DNA from 3 places in the Rhizobium bangladeshense genome. Region 2 is predicted to be linked to each of the others. Evidence: predicted binding sites of a transcription regulator. Region 2 holds the regulator's gene; each other region holds the start of a gene.
The links. Region 2 encodes PhoB, which activates phosphate uptake and scavenging genes when phosphate is short. Its sites were predicted from a motif close to TGTCATNNANCTGTCAT; they were not measured.
Positions count from the first base shown of each region.

Region 1: a site for PhoB is predicted at 7,276-7,292, ahead of phnG (phosphonate C-P lyase system protein PhnG). Genes of this name have one in related genera too.
Region 3: a site for PhoB is predicted at 6,080-6,096, ahead of J2J98_RS17940 (YdcH family protein). Genes of this name have one in related genera too.

Region 1 is NZ_CP071612.1:173,090-183,621, forward strand. Features, by position in the region: gene phnE (phosphonate ABC transporter, permease protein PhnE) at 1-3, opposite strand, end outside; gene phnD (phosphonate ABC transporter substrate-binding protein) at 72-983, opposite strand; gene phnC (phosphonate ABC transporter ATP-binding protein) at 1,053-1,895, opposite strand; gene J2J98_RS00820 (DapH/DapD/GlmU-related protein) at 2,013-2,630, opposite strand; gene phnL (phosphonate C-P lyase system protein PhnL) at 2,627-3,334, opposite strand; gene phnK (phosphonate C-P lyase system protein PhnK) at 3,365-4,141, opposite strand; gene J2J98_RS00835 (alpha-D-ribose 1-methylphosphonate 5-phosphate C-P-lyase PhnJ) at 4,138-5,013, opposite strand; gene J2J98_RS00840 (carbon-phosphorus lyase complex subunit) at 5,010-6,116, opposite strand; gene phnH (phosphonate C-P lyase system protein PhnH) at 6,121-6,729, opposite strand; gene phnG (phosphonate C-P lyase system protein PhnG) at 6,729-7,205, opposite strand; gene phnF (phosphonate metabolism transcriptional regulator PhnF) at 7,382-8,119, shown strand; gene J2J98_RS00860 (2,3-bisphosphoglycerate-dependent phosphoglycerate mutase) at 8,163-8,798, opposite strand; gene dapB (4-hydroxy-tetrahydrodipicolinate reductase) at 8,820-9,644, opposite strand; gene J2J98_RS00870 (ABC transporter ATP-binding protein) at 9,660-10,532, opposite strand, start outside.
Region 2 is NZ_CP071612.1:511,648-522,179, forward strand. Features, by position in the region: gene pstC (phosphate ABC transporter permease subunit PstC) at 1-1,454, shown strand, start outside; gene pstA (phosphate ABC transporter permease PstA) at 1,451-2,770, shown strand; gene pstB (phosphate ABC transporter ATP-binding protein PstB) at 2,786-3,601, shown strand; gene phoU (phosphate signaling complex protein PhoU) at 3,646-4,359, shown strand; gene phoB (phosphate regulon transcriptional regulator PhoB) at 4,519-5,202, shown strand; gene J2J98_RS02505 (GcrA family cell cycle regulator) at 5,848-6,381, opposite strand; gene J2J98_RS02510 (aspartate aminotransferase family protein) at 6,802-8,001, shown strand; gene argF (ornithine carbamoyltransferase) at 8,039-8,953, shown strand; gene J2J98_RS02520 (Hsp33 family molecular chaperone) at 9,044-10,036, shown strand; gene J2J98_RS02525 (hypothetical protein) at 10,147-10,532, shown strand, end outside.
Region 3 is NZ_CP071612.1:3,700,664-3,711,195, forward strand. Features, by position in the region: gene J2J98_RS17905 (response regulator) at 1-251, opposite strand, end outside; gene J2J98_RS17910 (STAS domain-containing protein) at 248-577, opposite strand; gene J2J98_RS17915 (chemotaxis protein) at 916-2,658, shown strand; gene J2J98_RS17920 (tetratricopeptide repeat protein) at 2,670-3,752, opposite strand; gene J2J98_RS17925 (thiamine phosphate synthase) at 3,763-4,416, opposite strand; gene J2J98_RS17930 (sulfite exporter TauE/SafE family protein) at 4,525-5,289, shown strand; gene J2J98_RS17935 (ArsR/SmtB family transcription factor) at 5,356-5,616, shown strand; gene J2J98_RS17940 (YdcH family protein) at 5,802-5,975, opposite strand; gene J2J98_RS17945 (YdcH family protein) at 6,203-6,406, shown strand; gene purE (5-(carboxyamino)imidazole ribonucleotide mutase) at 6,423-6,917, shown strand; gene J2J98_RS17955 (5-(carboxyamino)imidazole ribonucleotide synthase) at 6,914-7,990, shown strand; gene ykgO (type B 50S ribosomal protein L36) at 8,156-8,281, shown strand; gene J2J98_RS17965 (tetratricopeptide repeat protein) at 8,391-9,005, shown strand; gene J2J98_RS17970 (alpha/beta fold hydrolase) at 9,119-10,174, shown strand; gene ggt (gamma-glutamyltransferase) at 10,281-10,532, shown strand, end outside.

The sequences.
Region 1 (10,532 bases), 340 kb from region 2:
CATATCTGGCTTCCTTTTTGGAAAACGGCGGCACCATCATGATGCCGCCGCAAGACTGTTCAGACTCAGGATCAGCCGCCGATCACGGCCTTACGGGCGTCGATGATTGTCTGGTAGAAGCTCTGGTCCACCGGCGCCCAGTCAACGTAGCCGCCGCCGGTGAACGATTCGAAGCAGCTCTTGTCGGTCTTCGGCAGCTCGGCGAAGTAGGCGGTAACCTTCTTCTGGAGATCGGCCGGCAGCTTCTGGGAAACCATCAGCGGACCGTTCGGGATGAGCGGCGACTTCCAGACCTCGACGATATCGTCCATGTCGAGCAGGCCCTTGGCGACCATCTGGTGCAGGTTGCCGGAGGTGTAGCCCTGCGCCCACTCGCCCTGACCGGAACCGAAGGTGGTGCCGACGTCGAACTTCTTGTCGAGAACGCCGAGAACGAGGTTCTCATGGCCGCCGCCGAAGCCGGTTTCAGAGAAATACTGCTTGACGGGAGCGCCGGTGTCTTTCGGAAGGGCAACGTTAGGAACGAGGTAACCGGAGGTGGAGTCGGGATCGGCGAAGCCGAGCTTCTTGCCCTTGGCGTCGGCGAGCGTCTTGATGCCGGAATCCTTGCGGGCAACCATGATCGAATAGTAGCCGGTCGAACCGTCGGCCTGCTTCGTGGTCAGAACCGGGGTAACGGCGTTCGGATCTTTGATATAAACCGCGGCGTAGGAGGCAGCGCCCATGACGGCGAGGTCGATCGTGCCACCGAGCAGGCCCTGGATGACGCCGTTGTAGTTCGGCGATGGGAAGAGCTGGACTTCGGAAACACCGGTGGCAGCGGTCAGGCCCGGCTTGACGCACTCGGTGCGGCGAACCTGGTCGGCTTCGTTTTCACCGCCATCGAGTCCGATGCGGAGCACCTTGACGTCCTGTGCGGCGGCATTGCCGGCGAGGGCGGCTACGGCGATGGTAGCCATCAGGATATTGCGGAATGCAGACATGGAAGTCTCCTTTTGTGACGTGGCTTGTCAGTTGGTTCTCCGGCCGTTGTCCCGTCGGCCGGAAACGGTTCAATGCATGGCGGCGGCTTTGGCCGTCATGCCGGATGATGCGATTTCGGGGCGACGAGTGGATTCAATGCTGGTCGAGGTCACCGTTTCGTCGATGCCGGCGCCGTCCTTATCCGTCCCGTAGATTTCCTTGACAGCCTCCGCGGTCAACTCCGAGGGCTTTCCGTCGAAGACGACGCGGCCACCGGCCATGCCGATGATGCGCTCACAGTAGTTGCGGGCGGTGTCGAGCGTGTGCAGATTGGTGATTACGATGATGCCCTCGCGCTCGTTGATATCGCGCAGCGCATCCATGACGATCTTGGCGTTCAGCGGGTCGAGCGAGGCGATCGGCTCGTCGGCGAGAACCATCTTCGGGTTCTGCATGAGCGCGCGGGCAATCGCCACGCGCTGCTGTTGTCCGCCGGAAAGCGTGCCGGCCGGCTGCAGCGCCGTCTGCTCAATGCCGAGGCGTTCGAGCGCGGCGATGGCGTGAATACGCTCCTCGCGTGTGAAGACGCTGAGCAGGCTCAGAAGCGTCGAGCGGTGATTGAGCCGGCCGAGCATGACATTTGTGAGAACATCAAGGCGCGGCACCAGGTTGAACTGCTGGAAGATCATCGCACAGTCGCGCTGCCAGTTGCGCAGCGCCCGGCCACGAAGTCCGGAGACTTCGACGCCGGCAAAGTGAATCGAGCCGGAGCTCGGCTCCTGGAGCCGGTTGATAATGCGCAGGAGCGTCGACTTGCCGGCGCCGGAGCGGCCGATGATGCCAACCATCTGACCCTGAGAAATCTCGAGTGTGACGGCGTCGACGGCGAGTTTGTTTCCGAATCGACGTGTGACATCCTTCAGCGTGAACATCATGCTCTTCCCCTGCATCCCGGGCCTTTATCAGGATCGCATTAGTCCCGCTTGATGACCCTCAGATGTCATATTTGTGTAAGTCTTGTCACAATTCCTGGCGCTGGTATCGGAGGTTTAGCCGCCGTAGCGGGAGAGGAAATCTTCCGCGCTCAGGTTGCGAAAATCCTGGAGTGCCAGGCGCAGCCGGTCATGTTCCCAATCCCACCAGGCGAGTTCGTCCATGCGTTCTCCGAGCGCCTCAGAAAACCGATCGCGGATCAGCCGGGCCGGGACGCCGCCGACGATCGTGTAGGACGCGACGTCTTTCGATACGACGGCACCGGCGCCTATCACCGCGCCGTTGCCGACGCTGACGCCCGGCAGGATCGTCGCCCCATGGCCGATCCAGACGTCATTGCCGATCGTCACGCGATTCAAGCGCCGCCAGGCGAAGAAATCCTCCTCCATGTCGCCGTCCGGCCAGTAATCTGCGGCGCGATAGGTGAAATGGTGCAGCGTCGCGCGCCAGGTCGGATGGTTGGTGGCGTTGATGCGAACGGCGGCGGCAATATTGACGAATTTGCCGATCGTCGCGCACCAGATGGAGCCGTCCTGCATGATGTAGGAATAGTCGCCGAAGGTTACCTCGCTGATGCGGCAGCGTTCCGAGATTTCGGTATAGCGCCCGAGGGTGGAATCGCTGACGGATGCAGTCTCGTCGATATAGGGCTCAAGGCCCAGCTTCCGGTTCATGCAGCGATCTTTCGTGGAGAGAACTGCTGGACATCGAGGATGCGCTCGGCGACGGCTTCGCGCACTTCCTCGTCGTGGAAGATGCCGAGGAGAGCAACGCCCGCCCGCTTCTTTTCGGCAATCATGCTGACGACGACGGCCCGATTTCGTGCATCGAGCGACGCTGTGGGTTCGTCGAGAAGCAGGATCGTATGGTCGGTGATGAAGCCGCGCGCGATGTTGACCCGTTGTTGTTCTCCGCCCGAAAAGGTGGCGGGCGGAAGCTGCCAGAGCGTTTCGGGCAGGTTGAGTTTGGCGAGCAGGGCACCGGCCTTTTCCCGCGCCGCCACGGCCTGTTCGCCGCGTGCGACAAGCGGCTCGGCCACTACGTCTATGGCCGCGACACGCGGGACGGTGCGCAGGAATTGGCTGACATAGCCGAGCGTATGGCGCCGCACGTTGAGCACGGTGCGCGGGTCGGCCGAGGCAAGATCGACGATGCGCCCGTCGTGGTGGACGAGGATCTGCCCGGTATCGACGGCATAATTGCCGTAGATCATCTTGAGCAGCGAGCTCTTGCCGATGCCAGAGGGGCCGCCGAGCACGACGCATTCGCCTGACGACACAGAGAAGGCGACGTCGGAGACGACGGGCAGCCTGATGCCGTCGCGCAGGTGCATGGTGAAGCTTTTCGAGACTTCGGAAACGACGAGGGGCGTGGCCATGATTCTTCTTTCCTGGTTTCTAACGATGGCTCAGACCTGCAGGATCGAGGAGACGAGCAGCTGGGTGTAAGGCTCCCGCGGATCGTCGAGCACACGATCTGTCAGACCGTGTTCGATGACGCAGCCATCCTTCATCACCATCATCCGGTGCGAGAGAAGCCGGGCGACGGCGAGATCGTGGGTGACGATGATGGCCGAGAGGCCAAGATCGTTGACGAGGCCGCGCACCAGATCGAGCAGGCGCGCCTGCACCGAAACGTCGAGACCGCCGGTGGGTTCGTCCATGAAGACGAGGCGCGGCCCGGTGACGAGATTGCGGGCAATTTGCAGGCGCTGGCGCATGCCGCCGGAAAAGGCGCGCGGCTGGTCGTCGATGCGCTCTGCGTCGATCTCGACACGTTCGAGCCAGTCGATGGCGGCCGAGCGGATCTTGCCGTAGTGCCGGTCGCCGATCGCCATCAGCCGTTCACCGACATTGGCGCCGGCCGAGACGGTCATGCGCAGCCCGTCGGCGGGGTTCTGGTGTACGAACCCCCAGTCGGTGCGCATCAGGAAGCGGCGCTCGGCCTCATTCATATGGTAGAGGTCGCGGTAGCTGCCGTCGCGCATGTGGTACTCTACGCTGCCGGTGGTCGGCATCAGCCTGGTGGAGATGCAGTTGAGCAGCGTTGTCTTGCCGGAACCCGATTCGCCGACGATGGCGAGCACCTCGCCGGGCCAGAGCTCGAAGGAGACGTTCCGGCAGCCGATGCGATTGCCGTAGAATTTTGAGAGGTCGTTGACTTTGAGAAGCGCCGTGTCGGTCATTCCGCAGCCTCCCGGGCCAGCATTTCGCCGGCATGCCCCTGCGCCCGGCGATCTTCGCAATGGTCGGTATCGGAGCAGACGAACATGCGGCCGCCCTTGTCGTCGAGGATGACCTCGTCGAGGTAGACATCTTCTGCGCCGCAGAGCGCGCAGGGTTTGCCGAAGCGCTGGATCTCGAAGGGATGGTCTTCGAAATCCAGGCTGACGACGTCGGTATAGGGCGGCACGGCATAGATGCGCTTTTCGCGACCGGCGCCGAAAAGCTGCAGCGCTTCCGACTTGTGCATCTTCGGATTGTCGAACTTCGGTGTCGGCGAAGGATCCATGACGTAACGTCCATGCACCTTGACCGGATAGGCATAGGTGGTGGCGATGCGACCGTTGCGCGCGATGTCCTCGTAGAGCTTCACATGCATGAGGCCGTATTCTTCGAGCGCATGCATCTTGCGGGTCTCGGTCTCGCGGGGCTCAAGGAAGCGCAGCGGCTCTGGGATCGGCACCTGATAGACCAGCACCTGGCCGGCTCCGAGCTTTTCCTCCGGGATGCGGTGGCGCGTCTGGATGATCGTCGCATCCCTGGTATGCGTCGTCACCGCGACATTGGCGACCTTTTGGAAGAAGGCGCGGATGGAAACGGCGTTGGTCGTATCGTCGGCGCCCTGATCGATGACCTTCAGCACGTCGTCAGGCCCGATGATCGAGGCCGTCACCTGCACGCCGCCGGTGCCCCAGCCGTAGGGCATCGGCATTTCGCGCGAGGCGAAAGGCACCTGGTAGCCTGGAATGGCGATTGCCTTCAGGATGGCGCGGCGGATCATCCGCTTGGTCTGCTCGTCGAGATAGGCGAAGTTGTAGCTGGCGAGATCGCTCATTCGGCGGCTTCCTTCATGTCTTCGCCAGCACTGCGGGCGGCTTCGAATTCGCGGCGCATGCGGCGGACGAGATCGAGTTCGGCCTGGAAGTCCACATAATGCGGAAGCTTCAGGTGCTCGACGAAACCGGTCGCCTGGACGTTGTCGGAATGGGAAATGACGAATTCCTCATCCTGCGCAGGCGCGGTGATGTCCTCGCCGAGCTCTTCGGCGCGCAACGCCCTATCGACCAGAGACATCGCCATCGCCTTGCGCTCGCTCTGGCCGAAGACGAGGCCGTAGCCGCGGGTGAATTGCGGCGGCGCCTTGGCCGATCCCTTGAACTGGTTGACCATCTGGCATTCAGTGATTTGGATTACGCCGAGCGAGACGGCGAAGCCGAGCTCCGCCACGTCGAATTCCACCTCGACTTCGCCGATGCGGATCTCGCCGGTGAAGGGGTGATTGCGGCCATAGCCGCGCTGGGTGGAGTAGCCGAGCGCCAGCAGGAAGCCCTCGTCGCCCCGGGCAAGCGCCTGCAGGCGCAGGTCGCGGGTCATCGGGAATTCCATCGGCTCGCGGGTCAGGTCGCCGATCTCGTGATCTTCCGGCATGTCGCCGTCTGCCTCGATCAGGCCTTCCTCGCCGAGAATTTCGGATACGCGCATGACGCGGCCGGTCTCCGCCGTACGCTGGGCAGGCGCCTCGACCGCTTCGTCCTGAAGCAGCGAGGGATCGAGCAGCCGATGGGTATAATCGAAGGTAGGCCCAAGAAGCTGGCCGCCCGGCAGATCCTTGTAGGTCGCCGAGATGCGCCGTTCGATCGTCATATCAGCCGTGTCGAGCGGCCTTGAATAGCCGAAGCGCGGCAGAGTCGTGCGGTAGGCGCGCAGCAGGAAGATCGCCTCGATCATATCGCCGCGCGATTGGCGGATGGCGAGCGCTGCAAGCGTGCGGTCGAAAAGCGAGGCCTCCGCCATCACGCGGTCAACGGCGAGGCCCAACTGCGCCACGATCTGGTCGATGCCGATCGCCGGCAGAGAACGGTCGCCGCGGCGGCGGTCGGCAAGCAGGCGGTGGGCATTGGCAATGGCGGCCTCGCCACCCTTGACGGCAACATACATGAGCTCAGATCTCCGTTGCTGTGATCTTGGTGGTGCGCGGCAGACAGAGGAAGCGTTTGCCCGATGTCAGCACGATGTCGATGCCGCGCGGAAAGAGCGCACGATTGTCCGTCCAAAGCGGCAGAAAGGTCTCGGGCAGCCCCCTGGGCGCGATCTCAGTCTCGCTCTGGATGCCGGGGCCGATCAGTGCCAATCTGCGCCCGCCCTCCAGCTCGGCGAGTTCGATGATAATGGTCGTCGAACGGTCGGGATATTCCTGCGTGCCCGATGCAAAGACGCCGAAGGAGGAAAGCGCGGTACCGGCTTCCGTGAAAGCGAAGCGCGCCTCGGCCTTTTCGCTCGTCAGCGGAGCGCCAGTGTGGAAGCCGAGCCATTCCGGCACAGCCGATTTGGCCAATCCCTGCGAAAGCCAGACCGGCGTGTCATGGTCGCAAAGTGTCAGCGCGATCGCGCCGGCGGCGATGCCGAACGGCCCGGGCGGAGCGATATCGGGCTCAACGGTCTGGATCGTGCCGGGACGGGCCATGCCGTCCATCAGCATCTTGAAAACGCTCTGGGCGTGGAACACCGGGGCGGCAAAGCCGCCGATCAGGGCTTCTATCTTCAGACCCATCAGTCGTCACCCCGCACCATAGTGAAAAAGTCGACGCGGGTTGCCGCCGTCTCATCCGCCTTACGGCGTTCGGCAGCGGCTATCCGTTCCTCGATCGGCAGAAGCAGGGCCTGTTCCACAAATTCCCTGGTCGCCTCCTGCTGCCAGAGCGCGTCGAACATCGCCGCAAGACGGGCCTTTTCCCGGTCGGTGCCGAGCGCCTGCGCATGCCCGACCGATCCGGAGTCGAGCCGGACCGAAGCACGCGTCACCGTCACTTCCCCAAGATTGAAGGCGGCTCCGCCGCCACCGATGCGCCCGCGCACCATCACCAGGCCGGTTTCGGGTCCGCGCACCGGCTGCACCTGAGGCTTTTCCGGCAACGCATCCCAGACCGCCGAGAGCTCGCTTCGTTTTGCGCGCGCCAGCAGATCGGCGGCGCGTTTGCGCGCCGACACCCTCTGTGACGCAGCGTCCCTATTCTCCGCTGATATCATCGCCATCTTCCCGGAAATATCTATTGATATAGACAACTATACAAGATATTTCTAGGCTTAGATCGAAGTCGTGACAAGGGTGTGACATCTCAGGCGTAACGCATCTTTTCGCTGCGCAGGCGACTCTGTAACGCTTTGATCCAAGCAGTGGGAATGAAGTGGCAGGGCAGGGTGGAATGGCGGGATTGAAGCAGGTGCAAAGGCAAACGGGTGTGGCGCTTTGGCGTCAGATTGCCGACCGGATACGGGAGGCGATCAGCGCCGGCGCCTATGACGAAACTGGAATGGTGCCGCCAGAAACCGGGCTGGCGCTGCAGTTCGGCGTCAACCGGCATACGGTGCGCAGCGCTCTGGCGGCGCTGGCGCAAGAGGGGATCGTGCGTGCGGTGCAAGGTCGCGGCACGCTGATCGAGCGCAAGGAGCGCTTCAACTTCCCGATCACGCGGCGCACCCGCTTTACCGCCGGTATCGGCGATCAGGCGCGCGAGATGCGAGGACTTCTGCTCGAGGAGGCAAAGGAGGAGGCGAGCGCCGAGGTCGCTCGCTGGCTTGGCCTGAAGCCGGGAGCAGAGGTGATCCGGCTTGAAACGCTGCGCGAGGCCGACAAGCGGCCGGTTTCAAGGGCGACGAGCTGGTTTCCCGCCGAACGTTTCGCCGGGATCGGCGAGGCCTACCGAAATCACGAATCGATCACCAAGGCTTTCGCCGAACTCGGGCTGGTGGACTACGTCCGGGCGACAACCGAGGTAACGGCGGCGCATGCTGCTACTGCCGATCTGGCTGACCTAGAGCTCACCCCTGGCGCGATCCTTCTGATCGCCAAGGCGATGAACACCGATCTTGATGGCGTGCCGGTGCAATATTCCATTAGCCGGTTTGCGGCTGATCGGGTGCAGTTCACCATCGAGAATTGAGGCTTGGCGTGCCGACCGGCTCCGGTGGCACGCCTACTTGAATTCAATGCGCGCCGGACATATCGCCCAGCACTTCCTTGGAAGCGACGGTGGAATCCGCATTCAGCTTGTAGACCATGGGAACGCCGGTCGCGAGGTTGAGGGCAAGCACGCCTTCTTTGCTGAGCTTGTCGAGCACCATGACGAGCGAACGCAGCGAATTGCCATGCGCGGCAACCAGCACCTTCTCGCCGCGCAGCACGCGCGGCAGGATTTCCGTGAGGTAGTAAGGCCAGACGCGCGCGCCGGTGTCGCGCAGGCTCTCGCCGCCGGGCGGCGGCACGTCGTAGGAACGGCGCCAGATATGCACCTGTTCCTCGCCCCATTTGGCGCGCGCATCATCCTTGTTGAGGCCGGAGAGGTCGCCGTAGTCACGCTCGTTCAACGCCTGGTCGCGGATCGTCTCGAGGTCAGGTTGACCGACCTTGTCGAGAATGAGCTTCAGCGTGTGCTGCGCGCGAACCAGAGCCGAGGTAAAGGCGATGTCGAATTTGATCCCGTATTCGGCAAGTGCGGCGCCGCCCGCATTGGCTTCCTGGATGCCGAGCTCGGTCAGATCGGGATCCTTCCAGCCGGTGAAGAGATTCTTCAAGTTCCAGTCGCTCTGGCCGTGACGAACGAGGACGAGGGTACCGCTCATGAATATGCCTCCGTAATATCCTTATTGGGAAGAAAGCCCGAGCACGTCGAGCATGGAATAGAGCCCCGGCTTCTTGTCGCGCGCCCAGAGCGCCGCCTTGATGGCACCGCGTGCGAAGATCGAACGGTCGGCCGCACTGTGCGACAGGCTGACGATTTCGCCTTCGCCGGCGAAAAGCACGGAATGCTCGCCGATGACGGAGCCGCCGCGCAGCGTCGCAAAACCGATCGTACCCGCCTCCCGGGCGCCGGTATGTCCATCGCGCACCCTGACCGATTTCGAGGCGAGATCGACATTGCGGCCCCTGGCCGCCGCTTCGCCGAAAAGAAGTGCAGTGCCGGAAGGGGCGTCGACTTTGTGCTTGTGATGCATTTCCAGGATCTCGATGTCCCAATCAACAGGATCGAGCGCCCGCGCCGCCTGTTCGACCAGGACGCTGAGCAGATTGACGCCAAGGCTCATATTGCCCGACTTGACGATGCGGGCATGGCGTGCCGCGGCGGCGATCTTCGCGTTGTCCTCGGTCGAGCAGCCCGTCGTGCCGACGACATGAACGATACGGGCCTGCGCGGCGAGGCCGGCGAATTCCACGCTTGCGGCAGGCGAGGTGAAGTCGAGCACGCCTTCGGCATGGAGAAATGCCTGGAGCGGGTCGTCGCCGATCATGACTCCGGTCGGGCCGAGGCCCGCCATCTCGCCAGCATCCTTGCCGACGAAGGGCGAGCCGACACGCTCGACGGCAGCGTGCAATGTCACGCCGTCGATCGAATGGACGAGCCGGATCAGCGTCTGTCCCATGCGTCCCGCCGCGCCAACCACCACTAGTTTCATCGCAGCATCGCTCATGTCCGTCTCACCAAGTTAGTTTGAATCGGAGGCCGAAGGCCTCTGCAGGTTGTTGAGGCGAGCGTAAAGACCGTCACTGACCTTCGCAAGCGCCTCGTGATTGCCTTCCTCGACGACCCGGCCCTGCTGCATGACGACGATCTTGTCGGCGCGCACCACGGTCGACAGCCGGTGGGCAATGACGACGACGGTGCGCCCCGTCATCGCCTCGTCGAGCGCCTTCTGCACGGCGGCCTCGGATTCGGTGTCGAGGGCCGACGTCGCTTCGTCGAGGAGCAGGATCGGCGCCTTGCGCACCAGTGCGCGCGCGATGGAAAGCCGCTGACGCTGGCCGCCCGAAAGCGTCACGCCGTTTTCACCGACCGGCGTATCGTAACCCTGTGGCTGGGCCGAGATGAAATCATGCGCATAGGCGAGCCGAGCCGCCTCTTCCACCTCGGCATCGGTCGCTTCCGGCCGGCCGTAGCGGATGTTGTCGCGGATCGTACCCTCGAACAGGTAGGGCTGCTGCGAGACATAGGCGAGCTGCTGGCGCAGCGACTTCTTGGTGATGTGGGCGATATCCTGTCCGTCGATCAGGATCTCGCCTTCACGCGGATCGTAGAAGCGCGGAATGAGGCTGATGACGGTGGATTTGCCAGCGCCCGAGGGGCCGACGAGCGCCGTGGTCGCTCCGCCCTCGGCGACGAAGCTGACGTTGTTCAGCACGCTTTCATTGCCGTAGGCGAAGGAAACATTGCGGAATTCGATGCGCGCCTGCGTCACCGTCAGCGGCCGGGCATCCGGGAGGTCGCGCTGGCGCGGCTCCATGTCGAGCAGTTCGTAGATCATCCGCGCATTGACGACGGCGCGTTCCATCTGCACCTGCAGGCGGGCAAGGCGGCGGGC
Region 2 (10,532 bases):
TTGTGGTGATCGGCGCCGCCGCCTATCTGGTGGCGCGCAGCCGTGCCGCAGCACTTGCCGGAGGCAGGTCCTCCGCATTGCATTCACGGCCGGCCTATTACGGCGCCTATGCCGCGATCTGGGCTGTTCTTCCTGCCCTCATCGTCCTCTGCGTCTGGCTCTCCGTCAGCCCTGGAATTGTCCAGTCCTCGGTTCGCGACGCCTTCCCTGCCGACGTCAAGGCGCAGGCCGCGGTCGAGCAGGATCTGAGCTACTCGATGGTAGCGACGGTTGCGCGCGGGCTGACGATGCTCACTCCCGACGAGGTAGCGGCAGTGTCCACCGACCCGGCGGCGCTGCAGGCCAAGCTCAGCGAAAAGGGCGTGCCGCTCGCCGGCCAGCCGCAGCCTTACATGGTCGAAGCCGCAAAGACGCTCAATTCGATGAGCATGACGAGCCGGCTTGCCATGACAGCGGTGGTCTTCGCTCTCGCCGTTGCCGGCGCTTTCTATGCGCTGCGCGCCATCGCGCCCCGTTTCCGCGCCCGCAACCGCGTCGAGCGCGTCATGCTATGGGGGCTGCTGCTGGCCTCGTCGATCGCCATCCTGACGACGGTGGGCATCGTGCTGTCCATGCTGTCCGAAGCCGCGCGCTTCTTTGCGGTCGTTCCCGCCAACGAATTCTTCTTCGGTACCGTCTGGGATCCGCGCTTTGCCGGCGCTGGCAGCTCGTCCTTCGGCCAGTTCGGCCTGATCCCGCTCTTGCTGGGCACGCTTTATATCGGCCTTGTCGCCATGCTCGTTGCCGTGCCGGTCGGCCTTTTCGCCGCCATCTATATGGCCGAATATGCCTCGCCGAAGCTGCGGGGCATCGCCAAGCCGCTTCTCGAAGTGCTCGCCGGCATTCCGACGATCGTCTACGGCTTCTTCGCCCTCGTCACCGTCGGCCCGTTCCTGCGCGATTTCTCCGCTCAGATCAGCGGCCTGCTCTCCGGCAATTATGCGAGTTTCATCCAGGCGCAGAGCGTGCTGACAGCCGGTATCGTCATGGGCATCATGCTGATCCCCTACGTTTCCTCGCTGTCGGACGACATCATCACCGCCGTGCCGCGGGCCCTGCGTGACGGTTCGCTCGGTCTCGGCGCCACGCGCTCCGAAACCATCAAGAAGGTTGTCCTGCCGGCGGCTCTCCCCGGTATCGTCGGGGCGTTGCTGATGACCGCCTCGCGCGCCATCGGCGAAACCATGATCGTCGTGCTGGCCGCCGGTGTCGCCGCCCGCATCCAGATCAATCCCTTCGAGCCGATGACGACGGTGACCGTGAAGATCGTCAACCAGCTCACCGGCGACCTTGAGTTCACCTCGCCGCAGACACTGGTTGCCTTCGCCCTTGGCATCACGCTGTTCTGCATCACGCTTTGCCTCAACATCTATGCGCTCTACATCGTGCGCAAATATCGGGAGCAGTACGAATGACGAATATTGTTTCTCCCGTCGCCGGAACCATTTCCAAGGCGCCGCCGCGCCGCGATATCGGCATCAAACGCCGCTATGCCGCCGAGCGCCGGTTCCAGGCCTATGGCATCGCCGCCATCGCTTTCGGCCTCATCTTCCTCTTCATCCTGCTGTGGACGGTGATCGGCAAGGGCTACACGGCCTTCCAGCAGACGTCGATCACCCTGCCGATCGAATTCGCCGAGAAGACGATCGACCCGAACAACAAGCGCGCGACCGACCCTTCGGTGCTGATCGCCGCCAACTATCCGGTTCTGCTGCGCGATGCGATCGTCAAGCAGCTGAACATCAATGCATCCAGCCGTCCCGATGTGCGTGAGGCCACGGCCATGCTTTCCAAGGGCGCGCCGATCCAGCTGCGTGACATGGTGGTCGCCGATCCTTCGATCATCGGCAAGACCGTCAACGTCACGCTGCTCGCTGATGCTAATATCGACAGCGCCAACAAGGGCCAGATCGACCTTTCGGTCGAGGAGAAGAACCGCAAGGTCAGCGACAAGCAGGTCGGCTGGATGAACGAGCTGAAGGCGAGCGGTGCGCTGACCAAGGAGTTCAACACCGGTCTCTTCGTCAATGGCAACTCCAGCCGCCCGGAGGCTGCCGGCCTCGGCGTCGCCCTCATCGGCTCGCTGTATCTGATGCTGATCGTGCTGGTTCTGTCTCTGCCGATCGGCGTGGCAGCCTCGATCTACCTCGAGGAGTTTGCGCCGAAGAACAAGCTGACGGACCTGATCGAGGTCAACATCAACAACCTCGCCGCGGTTCCGTCGATCGTCTATGGTCTGCTCGGCCTCTCCGTCTTCATCAACTTCATCGGTCTGCCGCGCTCGGCTTCACTGGTCGGCGGCCTGGTGCTGACGCTGATGACCCTGCCGACGATCATCATCGCCACCCGCGCCGCACTGCGCGCCGTGCCGCCCTCGATCCGCGCTGCAGCCCTGGGCCTCGGCGCTTCGAAGATGCAGATGGTGTTCCACCATGTCCTGCCGCTTGCCATGCCCGGCATCCTCACCGGCACGATCATCGGTCTGGCGCACGCGCTCGGTGAAACCGCGCCGCTGCTGTTGATCGGCATGGTCGCTTTCGTCGCCAATGCACCGACCACGCCGCTCGATCCCTCGACGGCGCTGCCCGTGCAGGTCTATATGTGGGCGAACGAGGCGGAACGCGCCTTCGTGGAGCGTACTTCGGGTGCCATCATCGTCCTGCTCCTGTTCCTGGTTGCCATGAACATGGGTGCCATTCTCTTGCGTCGTCGCTTCGAGCGCCGCTGGTAAACGGAGTTAAACATCATGAACATGTTGACGGAAGCTGCAGTTGAAAAGGCGCTGGATCAGAAGATGAGCAACGTCCCGTATAAGATGATCGGACAGGATGTCTCCGTATACTACGGCGAGAAGCGCGCGCTTTTCGATGTCAACCTGAACATCCGCGAAAACACCGTAACCGCCCTGATCGGTCCTTCCGGCTGCGGCAAGTCGACCTTCCTGCGAAGCCTCAACCGCATGAACGACACGATCGAGGGTTGCCGCGTCACCGGCAAGATCACGCTGGACGGCGACGACGTCTATGATCCGGATATCGACGTCGTCGAACTTCGCGCCCGCGTCGGCATGGTTTTCCAGAAGCCGAACCCGTTCCCGAAGTCGATCTACGAAAACGTCTCCTACGGCCCGCGCATCCATGGTCTCGCAAAGTCGAAGGCCGATCTCGACCAGATCGTCGAGACCAGCCTGCAGCGCGCCGGCCTCTGGAACGAGGTCAAGGACCGCGTGCACGAGTCCGGCACCGGCCTCTCGGGCGGCCAGCAGCAGCGCTTGTGCATCGCCCGCGCCGTTGCCGTCAGCCCGGAAGTCATCCTGATGGATGAGCCCTGCTCGGCGCTTGACCCGATCGCCACCGCCAAGGTCGAGGAACTGATCCACGAGCTGCGCGAGAATTACACGATCGTCATCGTCACCCACTCCATGCAGCAGGCCGCGCGCGTTTCGCAGCGCACCGCCATGTTCCACCTCGGCAACCTCGTCGAGGAGAACGACACCGACAAGATGTTCACCAATCCGGACGATCCACGTACCCAGGACTACATCATGGGTCGCTTCGGCTGATTGCGGCGATCCGAAGCCTTCCCGTTATTCGAGGACAAAGCCCAATGGCATCGACACATATTTATTCTGCCTATGATGATGATCTGAAGTTCCTGTCCAGGCGGATTTCCGAAATGGGCGGCCTGGCCGAACAGATGGTCGCGGAATCCGTCCGGGCGCTGGTCAACGGCGACACGGCGCTGGCGCAGAAGGTCATCTCCGACGATGTGATCCTTGATCACACCGAGCGCGAAATCGGCGACAAGGCGATCGTCACCATCGCCCGCCGCCAGCCGATGGCCGCAGACCTGCGCGAAATCATGGGTTCGATCCGCATCGCCGCCGATCTCGAACGCGTCGGCGACCTCGGCAAGAACACAGCCAAGCGCGTCATCGCCGTGCAGAGCACCGGCGTTCCCCGCAAGCTCGCCCGCGGTCTCGAGCACCTGTCCGAGCTGGCGCTGGTCCAGCTCAAGGAAGTGCTCGACGTCTATACGACGCGCGCCGCCGACAAGGCGACCGCCATCCGCGAACGCGATAACGAGATCGACGCGATGTACACGTCGCTGTTCCGCGAGCTGCTGACCTACATGATGGAAGATCCGCGCAACATCACGAGCTGCACGCATCTGCTCTTCTGCGCCAAGAACATCGAGCGCATCGGCGACCACGCCACCAACATCGCCGAGACTATCTACTACATGGCAACGGGCGCCCAGCCGGAAGGCGATCGCCCCAAGGATGACAGCGCCAACACTGTCGGCGCCGCGACGGAATAATCGTCACGAACCAGCGGACCGGGCCAGCCGCCCGGACCAACCACTTGCGTGCGCGCCCGTTCGGGGCGCGCAAAGAGGTCGCAGCCAATTTCTGAAGATGCGCAGGACGCCTGCTTAATCGCCCCGGTTTAAGGCTTTTGCGCGAGGAGACGGACACGCATGATCCCGAGAGTCGCAGTTGTTGAAGACGAGGAAGCCCTGAGCGTACTTCTTCGCTATAACCTGGAAGCGGAAGGCTTCGAGGTCGATACCATCCTGCGCGGCGACGAGGCCGAAATCAGGCTTCAGGAGCGCACGCCCGACCTTCTGATCCTCGACTGGATGCTGCCCGGCGTCTCCGGCATCGAACTCTGCCGGCGCCTGCGCATGCGGCCGGAAACCGAGCGGCTGCCGATCATCATGCTGACGGCGCGCGGCGAGGAGAGCGAGCGCGTGCGCGGGCTGTCCACCGGCGCCGACGATTACGTCGTGAAGCCGTTCTCGACCCCCGAACTCGTCGCCCGCGTCAAGGCGATGCTGCGCCGTGCCCGCCCTGAAGTGCTGTCGTCGGTGCTGAAATGCGGCGATATCGAGCTCGATCGCGAAACCCATCGCGTCCACCGCAAGAGCCGCGAGGTCCGCCTCGGACCGACCGAATTCCGCCTGCTGGAATTCCTGATGTCGTCGCCAGGCCGGGTCTTTTCCCGCTCGCAGCTGCTCGACGGCGTCTGGGGCCACGACATCTATGTCGACGAACGCACCGTCGACGTCCATGTCGGCCGCCTGCGCAAGGCGCTGAATTTCTCCAACATGCAGGACGTCATCCGCACCGTCCGCGGCGCCGGTTACTCGATGGAGGCCTGAGGTTGAGGAGAGTGCATGTGGCCGGCGCTCCCGCCCGTGCAGCGGTTCCCAGGCCCTTCATCGCACCGGCGCTGGGTATGAGCCAGCACGGCCTCACCTCGGTCATCCAGGCACCACCTCTCCTCCGTCATCCCAGGGCTTGACCCTGGGATCCATGCGGCTGGCGCTGCGGGAGGAACGATGGCATTCAGCTGCAGGGAAGTTATCGAAGCCGAGTGCCTGTTGTGGATCCCAGGGTCAAGCCCTGAGATGACGGAGTGTGGGTTGGCGTTCTAGCCTAACGCCCGCTGATGCAGCTTGTGAAGCGGCGCTTTTGCCGCAAATTCATCGCGCCTGCGAGGGCTGTGCGTCTCGGCGCCACCTCTCCATCGCGCCTGCAGAGCCAACCTGTCCAGGCACCATCTCCCCTCCGTCATCCCAGGGCTTGACCCTGGGATCCATGCGGCTGGCACTGTGAGAAGCGCGATAGCATCGAACTGCAGGGAAACAATTGAAGTGGTGTGCTTGGTTGCGGATCCCAGGGTCAAGCCCTGGGATGACGGAAAGTGTGGTCGGCTTTGCTGCCAAACACAAAGGTCGCTTCCCCACTCCGATCATAAAAAACGGGCCACTCGGCCCGTTTTTTTGTCCGTGGATGCAGCCCGCTCAACTTGCCCGTGCAGCCGCCCGGCGCCGTTCGTTGACCGGCTGGTAGGCAAGCTTCTGATGATAGCCGCAATAGGGTGAGTTGTCCGGGGACTCGCAGCCGCAGAAATGGAAGTCTTCCTTCAGCGGATCGCCGACCGGCCACTTGCAGGTGCGTTCAGTCAGCTCCGTCAGGCCAAGGCGGCGGGAAATCGGCACGACTACGTTGCCGGCCGGCACATATTCCATCTCCTCGACCGCATCGACCTCGATCTCTTCCTTCAGCATCGTTGCGCCCTGCTGGCGGGTAACGGTGCGGGTGGTGATCCGGGAGGCGTAGTTCGGCGCACGCGGCGCTGAAGTCTGGCGCTTCGGCGTGCGCGCCGCTGTGGCTGTGCCGCCGGCCTTGGCACGGCCGGGAAGGCTCAGCCGGTGCACCTTGCCGATGACGGCATTTCGGCTGACCCCGCCAAGCTGCGCCGCGATCTGGCTGGCACTCAGTCCTTCCGACCAAAGCTTCTTGAGTTTCTCGACCCGCTCGTCTGTCCAGTTCATGCCCTGTCTCCACCTTTTGCGTTGGTGATGGCAGAATCCCTCACCGTTGTCCCGGAAGCCTCCGAAACAAGAAACGCCTGATCAATTTTGGTGACTAGTTCCGCCGCATGCAGTCTAGTAATTGAACTTTAACCTAGTGTGAGGCTGACTCCGTGACAAGAGTCGCGGGAATCCGGATGAATCGAATTTCAAGTTTTCCCCAACTTGCTGCCTCCGCGTGTCATTTCTGCAATAATGCCTGTTGAAGGCCGGAAACGCCCCTGTACTAGCTTGCTGCATGCGCTAAGGCCGCAGTTTTGTTGACATTGCAGCGCGAAAAGGAAATAGTACCGCTTGCCGCCGAAAGGCGGCATTTTTAATTTGTCGGGCTTGGTGTCTTTAGCCGGAGTCCGGGCATGACAACATTGGGAGACCCGCGCCATGGCTGAAGCCGCGCCGCTTTATGACACCTATTCTCGCGCCCCGCTGCGGTTCGAGCGAGGCGAGGGCGTATGGCTGATCACCGAAGGCGGCGAGCGTTATCTCGATTTCGGCGCCGGCGTCGCCGTGACATCGGTCGGCCACAGCAATCCGCACGTTGTCGCAGCGCTGAAGGAGCAGGCCGATAAGGTCTGGCACCTCTCCAATATCTATGAGATCCCCGGCCAGGAGCGCCTCGCCAAGCGCCTGACCGACGCAACCTTTGCCGACAAGGTGTTCTTCACCAATTCGGGCGCGGAGGCGCTCGAATGCGCCGTCAAGACGGCGCGCCGCTATCAGTTCTCCAAGGGCCACCCCGAGCGCTTCCATATCATCACCTTCGAAGGCGCCTTCCACGGCCGCACGCTCGCGACGATCGCCGCCGGCGGCCAGGAGAAATATCTCGAAGGCTTCGGCCCTAAGGCGCCGGGTTTCGATCAGGTGCCCTTTGGCGACATCGATGCCGTCCGCGCCGCCGTTACCGATGCGACGGCAGCAATCCTGATCGAACCGGTGCAGGGCGAGGGCGGTGTGCGTCCTGCAACCAACGAGTTCATGAAGGCGCTTCGCCAGATCTGCGACGAAAAGGGCCTGCTGTTGATCCTCGACGAGGTGCAGACGGGCGTCGGCCGCACCGGCAAGCTCTTCGCCCATGAATGGTCCGGCATCACACCCGACATCATGGCCGTTGCCAAGGGCATCGGCGGCGGTTTCCCGCTCGGAGCCTGCCTTGCCACCGCGGAGGCCGCTTCCGGAATGAAGGCCGGCACGCATGGTTCGACCTATGGCGGCAATCCGCTTGCCATGGCCGTTGGCAGCGCCGTGCTCGATATCATTCTCGCGGATGGTTTCCTTGAGCATGTGCGCGACGTGGCGCTCGTCTTCCGTCAGGGGCTTGCCTCGCTCAAGGATCGTTATCCCGACGTGATCGAGGATATCAGAGGCGAGGGGCTTCTGCTCGGCGTCAAGGCTGCGGTTTCCTCCGCCGAACTGCTGCAGGCGATCCGCGCCGCGCACCTGCTCGGCGTGCCGGCGGGCGACAACGTCATCCGCCTTCTTCCTCCGCTCGTCGTCACTGCCGAGGAAGCCCGCGAAGGGCTCGCGCGCCTCGAGCGCGCCGCCGAGAGCATCCGCGCCTCCAAGGTCAAGAAGACGGCTTGAAAGGATCGCCGCCTTCGGGCGCACGACAGGTAAGAACATGGCTCCCAAACATTTCCTAGATCTTTCGGCGGTCACATCAGCCGACCTCAGAACCATCATGAACGACGCGCTCGCCCGCAAGCAGGCCTTCAAGGCCGGCAAAGACGACAAGCCGCTCGCCGGCAAGATGCTGGCGATGATCTTCGAGAAACCGTCGACGCGCACCCGCGTCTCCTTCGACGTCGGCATGCGTCAGCTCGGCGGCGAAACACTCTTCCTTTCGGGCACCGAAATGCAGCTCGGCCGCGCCGAGACGATCGGGGACACCGCCAAGGTGCTGTCGCGTTATGTCGATGCAATCATGATCCGCACGACCGAGCATTCGCGCCTGCTGGAGCTTGCCGAGCACGCGACCGTGCCTGTCATCAATGCGCTGACGGATGATACCCATCCTTGCCAGATCATGGCCGATATCATGACCTACGAGGAGCACCGCGGCCCGATCAAGGGCAAGACCATCGCCTGGACCGGCGACGGCAACAATGTGCTGCATTCGCTGGTCGAAGGCGCCGCGCGCTTCGGCTACCGCATGAACATGGCCGTGCCCCTTGGTTCGGAGCCCAAGGATCACTATCTGAACTGGGCCCGCAATGAGGGCGCCGAAATCATGCTCTGCCATGATGCCGACCGTGCGGTCGCCGGCGCCGATTGCGTGGTGACCGATACCTGGGTCTCCATGAATCAGGAACATCGGGCCCGGGGTCACAACGTCTTCCAGCCTTATCAGGTCAATGCGGCCTTGATGGCCAAGGCCGGCAATGATGCATTGTTCATGCATTGCCTGCCCGCTCATCGCGGTGAGGAAGTGACGGACGAGGTGATCGACGGCCCGCAATCCGTGGTCTTCGATGAGGCGGAAAACCGTCTTCATGCGCAGAAGTCGATTCTTGCTTGGTGCCTGGGCGCGATCTGAACCATAATCGGAAGCCTGTAAGTCACGGACTTGCGGCCGCGCGAGCGAAGGGCACGCTGACCCTTTGCTTGAGAACTAGGAGTGAATGCCATGGCAGAAGCTGCAGCCGCCCTCGGCCAGTTCGATTTCGCCGGCGATGATCATGTCGTCCCCTTTCAGGTGGAGGGTCTGGATGTGCGCGGTCGCGCCGTCCAGCTCGGGCCCATGCTCGATGCCATTCTCGAGCGCCATCACTATCCCGCGCCCGTCGCCCGGCTGCTTGCCGAAGTGGTCGTGCTGACGGTGCTGCTCGGCACCTCGCTGAAGTTCGACGGCAAGTTCACTGTGCAGACCAAGGGCGACGGCCCGGTCGATCTCCTCGTCGCCGATTTCTCGACGCCTGACAACGTCCGTGCTTATGCCCGTTTTGACCGGTCGCTGCTCGACAAGGCCGTCGCATCAGGCGAGACCGAGCCGGAGCAGTTGCTCGGCAAGGGCGTGCTCGCCTTCACCATCGATCAAGGCAAGTTCGCTCAACCCTATCAGGGCATCGTCGCGCTCGATGGCACCTCGCTCGAAGAGATTGCCGGTGTCTATTTCCGCCAGTCGGAGCAGATCCCGACGCGCGTGCGCCTGGCTGCGGCCGAACTCTTGGACCGTGACGACGCCGGCAAGCCGCGCCATCGCTGGCGCGCCGGCGGTCTCGTCGCCCAGTTCCTGCCGGAGGCGCCGGAGCGCATGCGCCACCCCGATCTCCACGGCGGTGACGGCGACAACGGCGACCGCCCCCATGGCGAGGACGACGCCTGGGTCGAAGCGCGTTCGCTTGTCGAGACCATCGACGCCGATGAGTTGACGGATCCGCAGGTCGGCACAGAACGGCTCTTGTTCCGCCTGTTCCACGAGCGCGGCGTGCGCGTCTACGAACCGCGCGCCGTCTTCGACCGCTGCAGCTGTTCGCGGGAAAAGATCGGTAACGTGCTGAAGGGCTTCACCGCCGAGGAGATCGAGGCCAGCCAGGAAAATGGCGAAATCGCCGTGACCTGCGAATTCTGCTCGACCACCTATCGCTTCCAGGCGGCCGAGCTTCAGCCGGCGGAATAACATCGGTCGCGCGCAGCGCGCGAAAAAAATGGCATTGCAGCGGCACCGTGGCTCGACTTTCGGTAGTTACTGTGCACCTATTCCCCAACTGGTACTTTGGGGTGGGCCTTATGCGCTTTTTATATTTCGTACTCGCATTAACGGCTGCGATGCCACGAATTGGCTTGGCTGACGAGACAAACCAATGGAAAGAGATCGGCGATTGGAGCGTGGCTGTCGATCCGACCTTAGACAATGGCTGTTTTGTTCTGACTTCCTTTGATGACGACACCATTTTTCGTCTTGGTTTCAATCTCCGGAAAAAGGACAACCCTTTTTACATCATGCTCGGAAATCCAAACTGGAAATCCCTGGAGAAAGGGAAGCGCTATCCCCTCGAACTCTCGTTAGGCGAGTATAAATGGACGGCTGATGCGACAGGTCTGGATCTCCCTGGCTTCAAATCATTATGGATTGATTCCAAGGATCCTGACTTGATTGCGGAGTTTGCGGGTAA
Region 3 (10,532 bases), 1.2 Mb from region 2:
GTCGTTAGAAAGATAATCGGAACACCGGCCTGCGCTGGCAGCTTGCGCAGTTCCTCGATCATCGTCAGCCCGTCCATAACCGGCATGTTGAGATCGGTTACGATCAAATCGAAGCTGCCGCTTTTGGCCGCCATGAGGCCTTCCGCCCCGTTCACCGCTTCGGTAACGCTAAAACCGGCATTGGTGAGCGTGACCTTGGTGGTCAGGCGGATGCTGGCGGAATCGTCTACGGTCAGGATGTTGGCACTCATAACATCACCTCTTTATGCAACCAGAACTTTAAGTCTTCCTGATCGAAGGATTCGATAAAGCCGCCGCGCTCAAGTACCTTCAGAACAGAGCCGCTGGCGGGGGAAGAAAGCCTGAACGTCTTTCCCTCAGATTTTGCTTGGCGGCGGGCCGCCTCCACAAGTTGGATGAAACTGAGATCAGCTTCAGCGCCATCAGAGATGCTGACGACAATTTCGTCTTTACTACGAAATTCAGCGCTAAGCTTGGAATGCAATTCCAACACATGGCGGATGCTTAGCATGTCCGGCAAATTTATAGATTCACAATATTGACTCTGAGTATCCAATGCAGCCCCCTCGGCCCGAGAAATACTTGTGACCCTAAGAGGACTCTCACGACAGCGTTAATGCAGCGTAAACAGCGGTTGTAGAAAACTGCCGTGTAGCGGATTCCGCGACTCCCAATTCTCATCCGGAATAAGTTGTATCTTTCTCTCAAAATTTAGAAACAATAGAGTAAAAACAGAGTCTTAAATGGTCTCTATTGACCCAGAACTGCGCCGGGCGCCTCGATCACACCTTTCATTAATCACAACGCACGCGAGTCTGTTGCGTTTACCGGACATTTCCATCCTGCCCGTAAAACTAGAGTCGAATGGTCTGTGTTTTGAGAAAAGGTATAAATGTGGCACACGCTCTGGTATCATCCGACGCTGCAGCCTACGCATCGGGGCGGGAGATCAGTCAGACCCTGGAATCCGCCCGCAGCCAAGTCGAGGAGCGCTTTCTCGAGGGCGGCTCGGTGCTGCTGTCAGTGATGGATGTCCTCAACCGCCTGCTGAATTCGCTCGAAAGTGTCGCCAAGGCACTCGACGACAAGGAGGCGAGCGATACCAGCGCCGATCTCCGCGCCACGGTGGAAAGCCTGACTGCATTGCCGGTCATCGAAGAAAACCGCCAGCAGGCGCTCATCTCGCTGGCACAAACCGGCAGGGAGCTGCGCAAGCATGTCGCCGACATGCAGGAGACGATGCGCTATCTCAGAACCTTTGCCGTGACCGTAAAGATCACCGGCGCCGGCCTTGCCGAATTCGCCGGCTTCGCTCAGGAGATCCTCGAACGGATCTATTCGGGCACCGACGAGGTCAATCGCTTCGCCGCCCATCTCGACAGTCTCGAGAAAGAGGTCAAACTCGCCGCCTCCTTCGGCGCCAACGTCTCTAAGAGCTACGCCGATACCGTTCCCGCGGTGGCCGGAGCCCTGCGCGATGATGCCGCCAAGATCACCGAACACCGCAAGAATCTCGGCGTCATCGCCCGAGAGGTTGGTGCTATTGCACGTGGTGTCCAGAGCAAGGTCAGCGCCACTCTATCGGCCCTCCAGATCGGTGATATCACCCGCCAGCGCATCGAGCATGTGCAGGCAATCTTTTCGCTGCTTGACGATTTCCTCGCCGGCGAAGATGGCGCCAGGCTCGACGCCGGCGCACGCCAGCGTCTCCAGAATGTTGTTCACCATCTGACCGCCGCGCAGATCAGCGACATGTGCGTCAATTTCCAGCGGGATTCGGAGAACGTCGTCAAGACGATCGCGAGTTTCGACCATGATATGCGGGAAATCCTCAAACTGCGCGATCAAATGGGGACGGAAAGCGGCGAAGCCGGCGGCAATTTCATGCGCGCGCTGGAAGCCAGCGTCTCTGCCGCCCACGAGATCGTCAAGCAGGTCGACACTGCAAGCCGCCAGGCCGATCAGGTAAGCCATTCGACGATCGGCACGGCCGCCAAGCTTTCCGAAGCCATCGCCAACATCCGCGCGGTCAAGACCGACATCCATTACATGGCTTTGAATACCAACCTGCGCTGCAGCCGGCTCGGCGAGGAAGGCAAGTCGATCAACGTGGTGACTGCCGAGCTGCGCATCTTCGCCGGCAAGCTCGACGAATCTGCCGACGCCATCGTCAATGGCCTGCCGGGGCTCGAAGCCGCAGCCGAGCGAGTGGCTCCGGCTACGGATGCGGCGGCCGGCGGACTGGGAGAGAGCCTGACGTTCGCCGTCGGCAATATCCGTTCCGCGGCCAACGTCATGGAAAACGAGCTGAAGGTACTCGCCGAGAACGGCCGCGAGGTCGCCACCAAGATTGGCCTGCTGATCGGCAAGCTGGACTTCCAGCATGAACTTGGCGATGTCCTTGCCCGCTGCGCCGATGTACTCGAAGGCGTCGCTGGCACCGATGTCGCCGATATCTCCGATCTCGCCGAGGCCATTGCACCGCTCGACCGTAAGATCTTCAAGCTCTACACGATGGTCCAGGAGCGCAGTATTCACCGCGATATCATCCCGGCAAGCGAGGAGAGCATTCCAGCTCCCGCCGGGATCGCCAAAGCGGAAGGTGACGAGGATCTTTTCGCCGACGCGCTGTTCTAGACGCCCGGCGGCTACCGCCGCCGGAATCTGTTGGCGGCGTCGATCGCCGCCTTCTGTTGTCCCTCCTCAATGCCGAGATAGAAATCCTCGAGCGCCGGATCGGCGAGTCCCGCACGGCGCGACAACACATACCACTTCGCCGCTTCGACCGGATCCGGCGGCGTGCCGATCGCGTTGATATAGAGATGGGCGAGCTTGTTCTGCGCGACGACATTGCCGCCATTGGCGGCAAGTTTCAGCCACTCGAAACCCTTGACGTAGTCCTTCGGCCCACCGACGCCGTTGACGAGCCAGATGCCGAGATCGAGCTGGGCCGTATCGAAGCCGGCACGCGCGGCACGCGCCATCCATTCGCGGGCAAGCTGCTTCTTTTCCTCCGGCAGGTCCTTCAGCGTCGCATAGATCTGCGCCACGGCATATTGCGAGTCGGCAATGCCCTGTTCGGCCGATTTCTCGTAGAACGGCAGCGCGAGCTTCAGCCCCTTTTCGCCCGGATTGTCGGCGATGAGGATCTGGGCCCAGTTGAATTCGGCTGAGGGATTGCCGGCCTCGGCAGCCTTGCGCATATAATCGTCGGCCTTAGCCTTGTCGCGCATCACACCGTGGCCTTCCATCAGCATCAGCGCATATTTGAACATCGCCGCAGGATCGCCGCCTTCGGCCGCCTTGCCGTACCAGAAGGCTGCATTCTTTATGTCCTTCTTGACGCCGAGGCCTTGCGAGAGGATTTCGCCGATAAGCGTCTGCGCCGCAGGGTCGCCGAGCTGGGCGCGCGGCAGGGCCTTGTCCATTGCCGTCAAGTAGTAGCCGCGCTGAAAGGCGCCGTAAGCCTCGTCGATCGGCCCTTTGTAGTCCTTCTCCGGCGGAAGGTCGGGCAGCTTCGCGCCCATGCGGTCGAAAACGCCGACGCCATCCGAGGGCTTCACGTCCTCGCCGGTGAGCCGGTCCGTGCGGAAGCTTGAAGCCGGCGCAGTGCCCGGCTGGCCGATGACGCTGCCGGGTGCCTGCGCCAGGGCGATATTAGACCCGCCCGCGGTGAGGGCGACCATGCTGGCGAGCATATATTTCAAAAGGCGGGCGGGCGGGATCGGCATGAGCGGGATTTCAATCCTCAAACCGTGGCGCTTTTTCGTCAAGCAGAGCGTTGATCTCGGCAACGATGGACGGCGCCCGAGCGGGCTCTCCGAACACCGCCAGCCGGAACGCTACGAACTCTGCTCCGGTCTCGGCGACGGCAAGAGCCGACGCCGGATCGGTGCCGCCCATGACAATGCAGGGGATCTCTATCATCGAGGCCCACCATTCGCCGAGCGCGAGGTTCTTGGGATGCGCCTCAGGCTTGATGTCCCCGTCGAGTTTGCCGAAGAAGATATAATCCGGCCTGACCTCGCCGATCTCCAGCGCCGTGTGCCGGTCGCTCGCGTTGCCGCCGCCGACGATTAGCTTTGGTGCGTGTTTGTCGATCGCCTCCGACAGCGCCTGCGCGTTACCCGCAAGATGCAGGCCATCGGCCTTTGCCCGTCCCGCCACGCGGCTATCGCCTGCAATCAGCGCGGCGGCTCCGGCATCCTGGATTACCGGCACCAGCTTCTCGGCGTGTTTCTGGAAAGTGCCGTCGTCGAGCCCGTATTGTGGCACGATCACCGAGGCGACATCGCCGCCCTTCAGCGCGTCGGCGACGATCCTTGCCTGCTCATCGGCGTCGGCGATATCAGGGGCGATGAGGACCAGGCGGCAGCGATTTTCGGGTTCGGTCATGAGGTCTTTCCGTTTCCTGCGAATTCCCTTCTCGAAAGGACGGATCCGCACTCGTTTTGTGTGAGTAGTTCCGTTAGAGGAGGCTTGCAAGAGGAGGACGTCGAAAGCATGCCGCAGGACTTGTCATTCTACTACGCCGCCGTGCCCGCAGTTCTGCTAGTCGGACTTGCAAAAGGCGGCATGGGCGATGCTTTGTCGCTGATCGGCCTACCCTTTCTCGCCCTCGTGGTCTCGCCGCTCGAGGCGGCGGCGATCCTGCTGCCGATCCTGGTCTTCATGGACATGATCTCGCTTGTCATCTGGCGCAGGTACGGCGATTGGGCAACGCTGAAGATCATGCTGCCGGGTGCAATTTTGGGCATTGCCCTCGGCTGGGCGACTTCCGCGCTCGTACCCGGTAACGTGCTGCGTGTCGTCATCGGCGCGGTGACGATCCTCTTCTGTCTACGTTATTTCTGGAATAATTTCGGCCCCAGCGCCGGCAAGACGATCCCGCCGCGCGGCCAGCGGCCGGTGGCCGCCGGTCTCTGGGGAACGTTTTCCGGATATGGCAGCTTCGTCGCCCATGCCGGCGGCGCGCCGTTTCAGATCTATGCCCTGCCGCTCAAGCTGGAGCCGCGCGAATATACCGGCACCAGCGTGCGCTTCTTCGCGATCCTCAACGCCATCAAGCTGATCCCCTATTTCGCGCTCGGCCAGCTCGACACACAGAACCTTGCGACCTCCGCCACGCTCCTGCCTGTCGCGCCGCTCGCGACCCTTGCCGGCGCCTGGTGCGTGCGCCGCATGAAGCCTCAGATTTTCTACCCTTTCATGTATGCGATGGCACTGATCGCGGCCTTGCTGATCATGCGCGAGGGCCTTGGCGGGTAATGGCCGCAGCACGCTGCAATGCACAATTTTCTTGCTGCGCCGTGCGGTTTGACGTAGCGTTCCTGCATGTCGAACACGGACCCTTTCTCTGCGATTGCCGATCCTAACCGGCGCTTTCTGCTGGAGGAATTGCGGCGCGCGCCGCGCACGGTCAACGAGCTTGCCGAGGGCCTGCCGATCAGCCGACCTGCTGTCTCGCAACATCTGAAGGCGCTGCTGGACAGCAACCTCGTCTCCGTAACCTCGGAAGGTACGAAACGCATCTATGCGGTCAACAACCGCGGCTTTGACAAGCTCAATCTATGGCTAGATCAGTTCTGGGCCTGACCGCGCCCTTCCCCCGGCGCAATCATTGTAACGCCATTTGCTGCGAGCAGACGCAAAAGCGCCAGCCGCGACGTCACAAGCATCGGGCTGGCGCAATTCTGGTGTGATCACCGGTTCTTGCAAATTTTTGGCGGAATGGATGGATTTACCTCTTGCGCAAGATCGCCCGGCGACCCTTGGGAAGATCAATGGACGGATGACTTGAGACGCTGAATCTCGTCCTTGATGCGCAGCTTGCGGCGCTTGCATTCGGCAATTTCTGTATCGGAGATAGAGGGAGCTGTTCTAAGTGCATGCAACTCCTCCTCGAGAGCAACATGCTTTTTCTGGAGTGATTCAAGATGAGCTTCAACTGTCATTTGACCCTTCCTTCCTCTTACCCTCCCCGACCGTCTTCGTCGGGGATCAAGGTGTCAACGCGCGGACTGTGACATATTTTTGAAGGCTTGTCGAAGGCCAAAAGATGAAGATGAGATGGCAAATTCATGATCAAGACTAACTAGCCGTTACCCGTATTTGGTGATAGGAGCTTGCGGAAATCATCGGCAGATCGGACAAGGTCCGAGGACGATAACGGGGAATGCATATGGCCGATCAGGAACAGGCGGAAATCAGGCTCATGGTGGCGCGCCTGCGCCAGGAGCACGAGGATTTCGATGCCGCGATCAATGCCATGATTGAGACCGGGTGCGACGCTCTGCGAATCCAGCGCATGAAAAAGAAGAAGCTCGTCATCAAGGACAAGCTCTCCAAGCTGGAAGATCAGATCGTTCCCGACATCATTGCCTGAAAGGAGCGGCCGCGCGATGACAGACAGACCACCCGTCGCCATCATCATGGGCAGCCAATCCGATTGGGAGACCATGAAGAACGCTGCCGACACGCTGGAATCGCTGGAGATTGCTTACGACGCGCGCATTATCTCGGCGCATCGCACGCCCGACCGGCTGGTCAACTTCGCCAAGGGTGCACGGGCTGAAGGGTTCAAGGTGATTATTGCCGGCGCCGGCGGCGCGGCCCACCTGCCGGGCATGGCCGCATCGATGACGCCGCTGCCGGTCTTCGGCGTGCCGGTCCAGTCTAAAGCTCTCTCCGGGCAGGACAGCCTTCTTTCCATCGTGCAGATGCCGGCCGGCATTCCGGTTGGGACGCTCGCTATCGGCAAGGCGGGCGCGATCAACGCCGCTCTTCTAGCCGCCGCCGTGCTTGCCCTTTCCGACGAAGAGATCGCCGACAGGCTGGACGAATGGCGCGAGCGCCAGAGTGTCGCCGTCGCCGAATACCCGATGGACGACCTATGAAGGCAGGAACGATCGGCATCATCGGCGGCGGCCAGCTCGGCCGCATGCTGGCCATTGCCGCCGCCAGATTGAATTTCCGCACTGTCATCCTCGAGCCGCAGCCGGACTGCCCGGCTGCCCAGCTTGCCAACCGGCAGATCGTTGCCGCCTATGACGATCCGGCCGCCTTGGCCGAACTCGCCGCCGCCTGCGACGTCGTCACCTACGAATTCGAGAATGTGCCCGTCGGGGCCGCCGAGAGGCTCTCGGCAAGCATCGCCGTCTACCCGCCGCCGAAAGCGCTGGAAGCCGCACAGGATCGGCTGGTCGAAAAACGCTTCCTCAACGGCTGCGGCATATCAACCGCCCGCTTTCATGCGATCGACAGCCAGGCCGATCTGGAGGCCGCCCTTGAGGATTTCGGCGGGCGGGGCGTTTTGAAGACCCGCCGCCTCGGCTATGACGGCAAGGGGCAGAAGGTATTCCGCTCGGCGGCGGACGATCCTGACGGTGCATATGCCGCGCTCGGGGCCGTGCCGCTGATCCTCGAAAGCTTTATCGCCTTCGAGCGCGAAGTCTCGATCATCGCTGCACGCGCCACGGACGGCGCGATCGTCTGCTTCGATCCTGCCGAAAACATCCACCGGAACGGCATCCTTCACACCTCGACCGTTCCAGCCGCAATCTCGGCGGCAACGGCGGAGGCCGCTCGTCGATCGGCCGAAAAGATCCTCGCCGCATTGAACTATGTCGGCGTCATCGGCATCGAATTCTTCGTGCTTGCCGACGGCAGCCTGATCGCCAACGAGATGGCGCCTCGCGTCCACAATTCTGGTCATTGGACGGAAGCCGCCTGCGTCGTCAGCCAGTTCGAGCAGCATATACGCGCTGTCGCCGGCCTGCCGCTCGGCAATGGCGAGCGGCACTCCGACTGCGTCATGCGGAATCTCGTCGGCGACGATATCCTTGCCGTTCCCGATTGGCTGCAGCGTCCAGACACGCTGGTTCACCTCTATGGCAAGAGCGAGTGGCGCCCGGGCCGCAAGATGGGTCATGTCACCACGTTGACGCCGAAATCGCCGGTTTCGCGGTGAGAAAGCGGCCATGCGGCTTTGGAAAAACACCGTCACGTGGTTGACACGGAAAAGGTGACGAGGTATCTGCACCCCCACCTAAAGAGCGCGCCCCGACGGCGCGCTTTTGATTGTTAAAGTTACGGGCGAATGTGAATTCCCCCATAGAGATCGCGGATCAGAAAAATGAAGATCAAGAATTCGCTCAAGTCGCTCAAGGCTCGTCACCGTGACAACCGTCTGGTTCGTCGCAAGGGCCGCATCTACATCATCAACAAGCTGAACCCGCGCTATAAGGCTCGTCAGGGCTGATTGCGCGAATCCGGATTGCTGCGCCGCGCATGTTACGGCCAGGCATATCCGGTAGGTCGCTGCGGTGATCCCGTCTAATTTGTTTGATCTTCGGCGCTGGCGGACTAATATGTCCGCTATGCGCTTTTTTGCTTTGACGTCAGCGGTGCTGCCGCTTGCTTTCATCCTCTTCGCCTCCCCGTTTCCTGCCGCCGCGGCGGAAAAGGACGTCATTGTCGAGCAGAGGGATGCCAGTAGTTCGCCGAAGCAGCGTCTCGATCAGCTTTTCAGCCAGCTGAAACGCGAGCGCGATCCCGACAAGGCCAGCAGCATCGCGAACGAAATTCGCATGGAATGGAATGATTCCGGCAGCGCGACCATCAATCTGCTGATGCAATGGGCCGACAAGGCGATCGAGGAAAAGCGCAATCCCGCCGCTCTCGATTTCCTCGACGAGGCGATCGCCCTCAAGCCAGATTATGCCGAGAGCTGGAATCGCCGCGCCTCGCTGAATTTTGTCATGGGCAATTACCGCAAGTCGATGTCCGACATCGAGCGCGTGCTGGATCTCGAGCCGCGCCATTTCGGCGCCCTCTCCGGCATGGCCGCGATCCTCAGCAATTCCGGCAACGACCAATTGACGCTGAAGGCCTGGGAACGGTTCCTCGATATCTATCCCGCCGAACGCACCGCGCAGGAACAGGTCAACATGCTTGCGGAAAAACTGGCAGGCAATCGAACCTGAAGCCGAGTCGCCGCGCTTGACCGCCGCCCAGATCGCGCAATTTTCAGAACTGTCGAGGCATTTTGACACGACTGCCGCCCTCGCAAGAACCATCGATTGTCGCCGTTAAGATCATGCTTGCAGAAGTTTCCGTTCTTCTCGCCCCGCTGGCCGCCGCCATAGGTTACTCCTCTTACAAGGCGCGGCAATTCGAACAGACCTATCCGAATATCGGCGAACTGACGGATGTCGGCGGCTACCGCATGAATGCCGTCCATATCGAGCGTCCCGAGAGTGCGGATCTGCCGGCGCTCGTCTTCATTCACGGCGCCAGCGGCAATCTGCTCGATCAGATCGTTGCCTTTCGCGCTGCGCTCGAAGGGCGGGCGGAAATGCTGTTCGTCGATCGTCCCGGTCACGGTTATTCCGAACGTGGCGGCCCCGAGAACGCCGTCCCCTCAGGCCAGGCCGATGCAATCGCCCGACTGATGGAAAAGCGCGGCATTGAGAAGGCGATCATCGTCGGCCATTCCTTCGGCGGCGCAATCACCGCCGCCTTCGGCCTGCGACATCCCGACAAAACCGCAGGCCTTCTCTTCCTCGCGCCCGCCACCCATCCGTGGCCCGGCGGCATCGACTGGTATTATCATGTGGCAACCGTGCCGCTCGTTGGTTGGCTCTTCAACCACGCTATCGTCGTTCCGCTTGGACTGAGCCGGCTGGAGCGCGGCACGCTGAATGTTTTCCGTCCCAATCCGCGGCCTGCCGATTACATCGAGAAAACCGGTCCGTCGCTTGTGCTGCGGCCGCGCACCTTCCACAACAATGCCGCTGATTTCAAAAGGTTGCTCGCCTATGTGAAGGAGCAGTCGCTGCTTTATTCGCAGATCACCGCGCCGACTGTCATCATAACAGGCGACCGCGACGAAATCGTCTGGGAACACCTGCATTCTCGCGGCCTTGCCCGCGATATAGCGGGCTCCGAACTCGTTACGGTCCGCGGCGTCGGGCACAAGCCGGATTATCTCGCCACCGATGTCGCCATCGCCGCCATGGAAAAGATCGCCGGCGAGCCGCGCGACCTGCAGGCGAGCGCCCGCCGGGCCGAGGAGAGGCTTGCCGCCTCTCTTGAAGATCACGCGATGCAGATCCAGCCGTCGCTGATGCCGGGGGCTCTCTCCGGCGTTTAGTATCGCCGGTCGGACAGCCAGCTCCCACAAAGCCTAGGTCGCCGCATTGCCGCCGACCGCGGCAGCCCCATATGTCTTTCCGTTGTTGTCCATAGGAGGGGAAATCATGGGCCGCCTGCATATCGGGACGATCTCTGTCATATCGGCATTGTCGCTAAGTCTGACCACGGCTTTCGCGGCGTCGCCCGCACCTGTCGAAGCCGAACACGGGATGGTCGTCACTGCCCAACATCTGGCGACCGATGTCGGCGTCGAGGTGCTGAAGAGCGGCGGCAACGCCGTCGATGCGGCGGTCGCCGTCGGTTACGCACTGGCGGTCGTCTATCCCTCGGCAGGCAATCTCGGCGGCGGCGGCTTC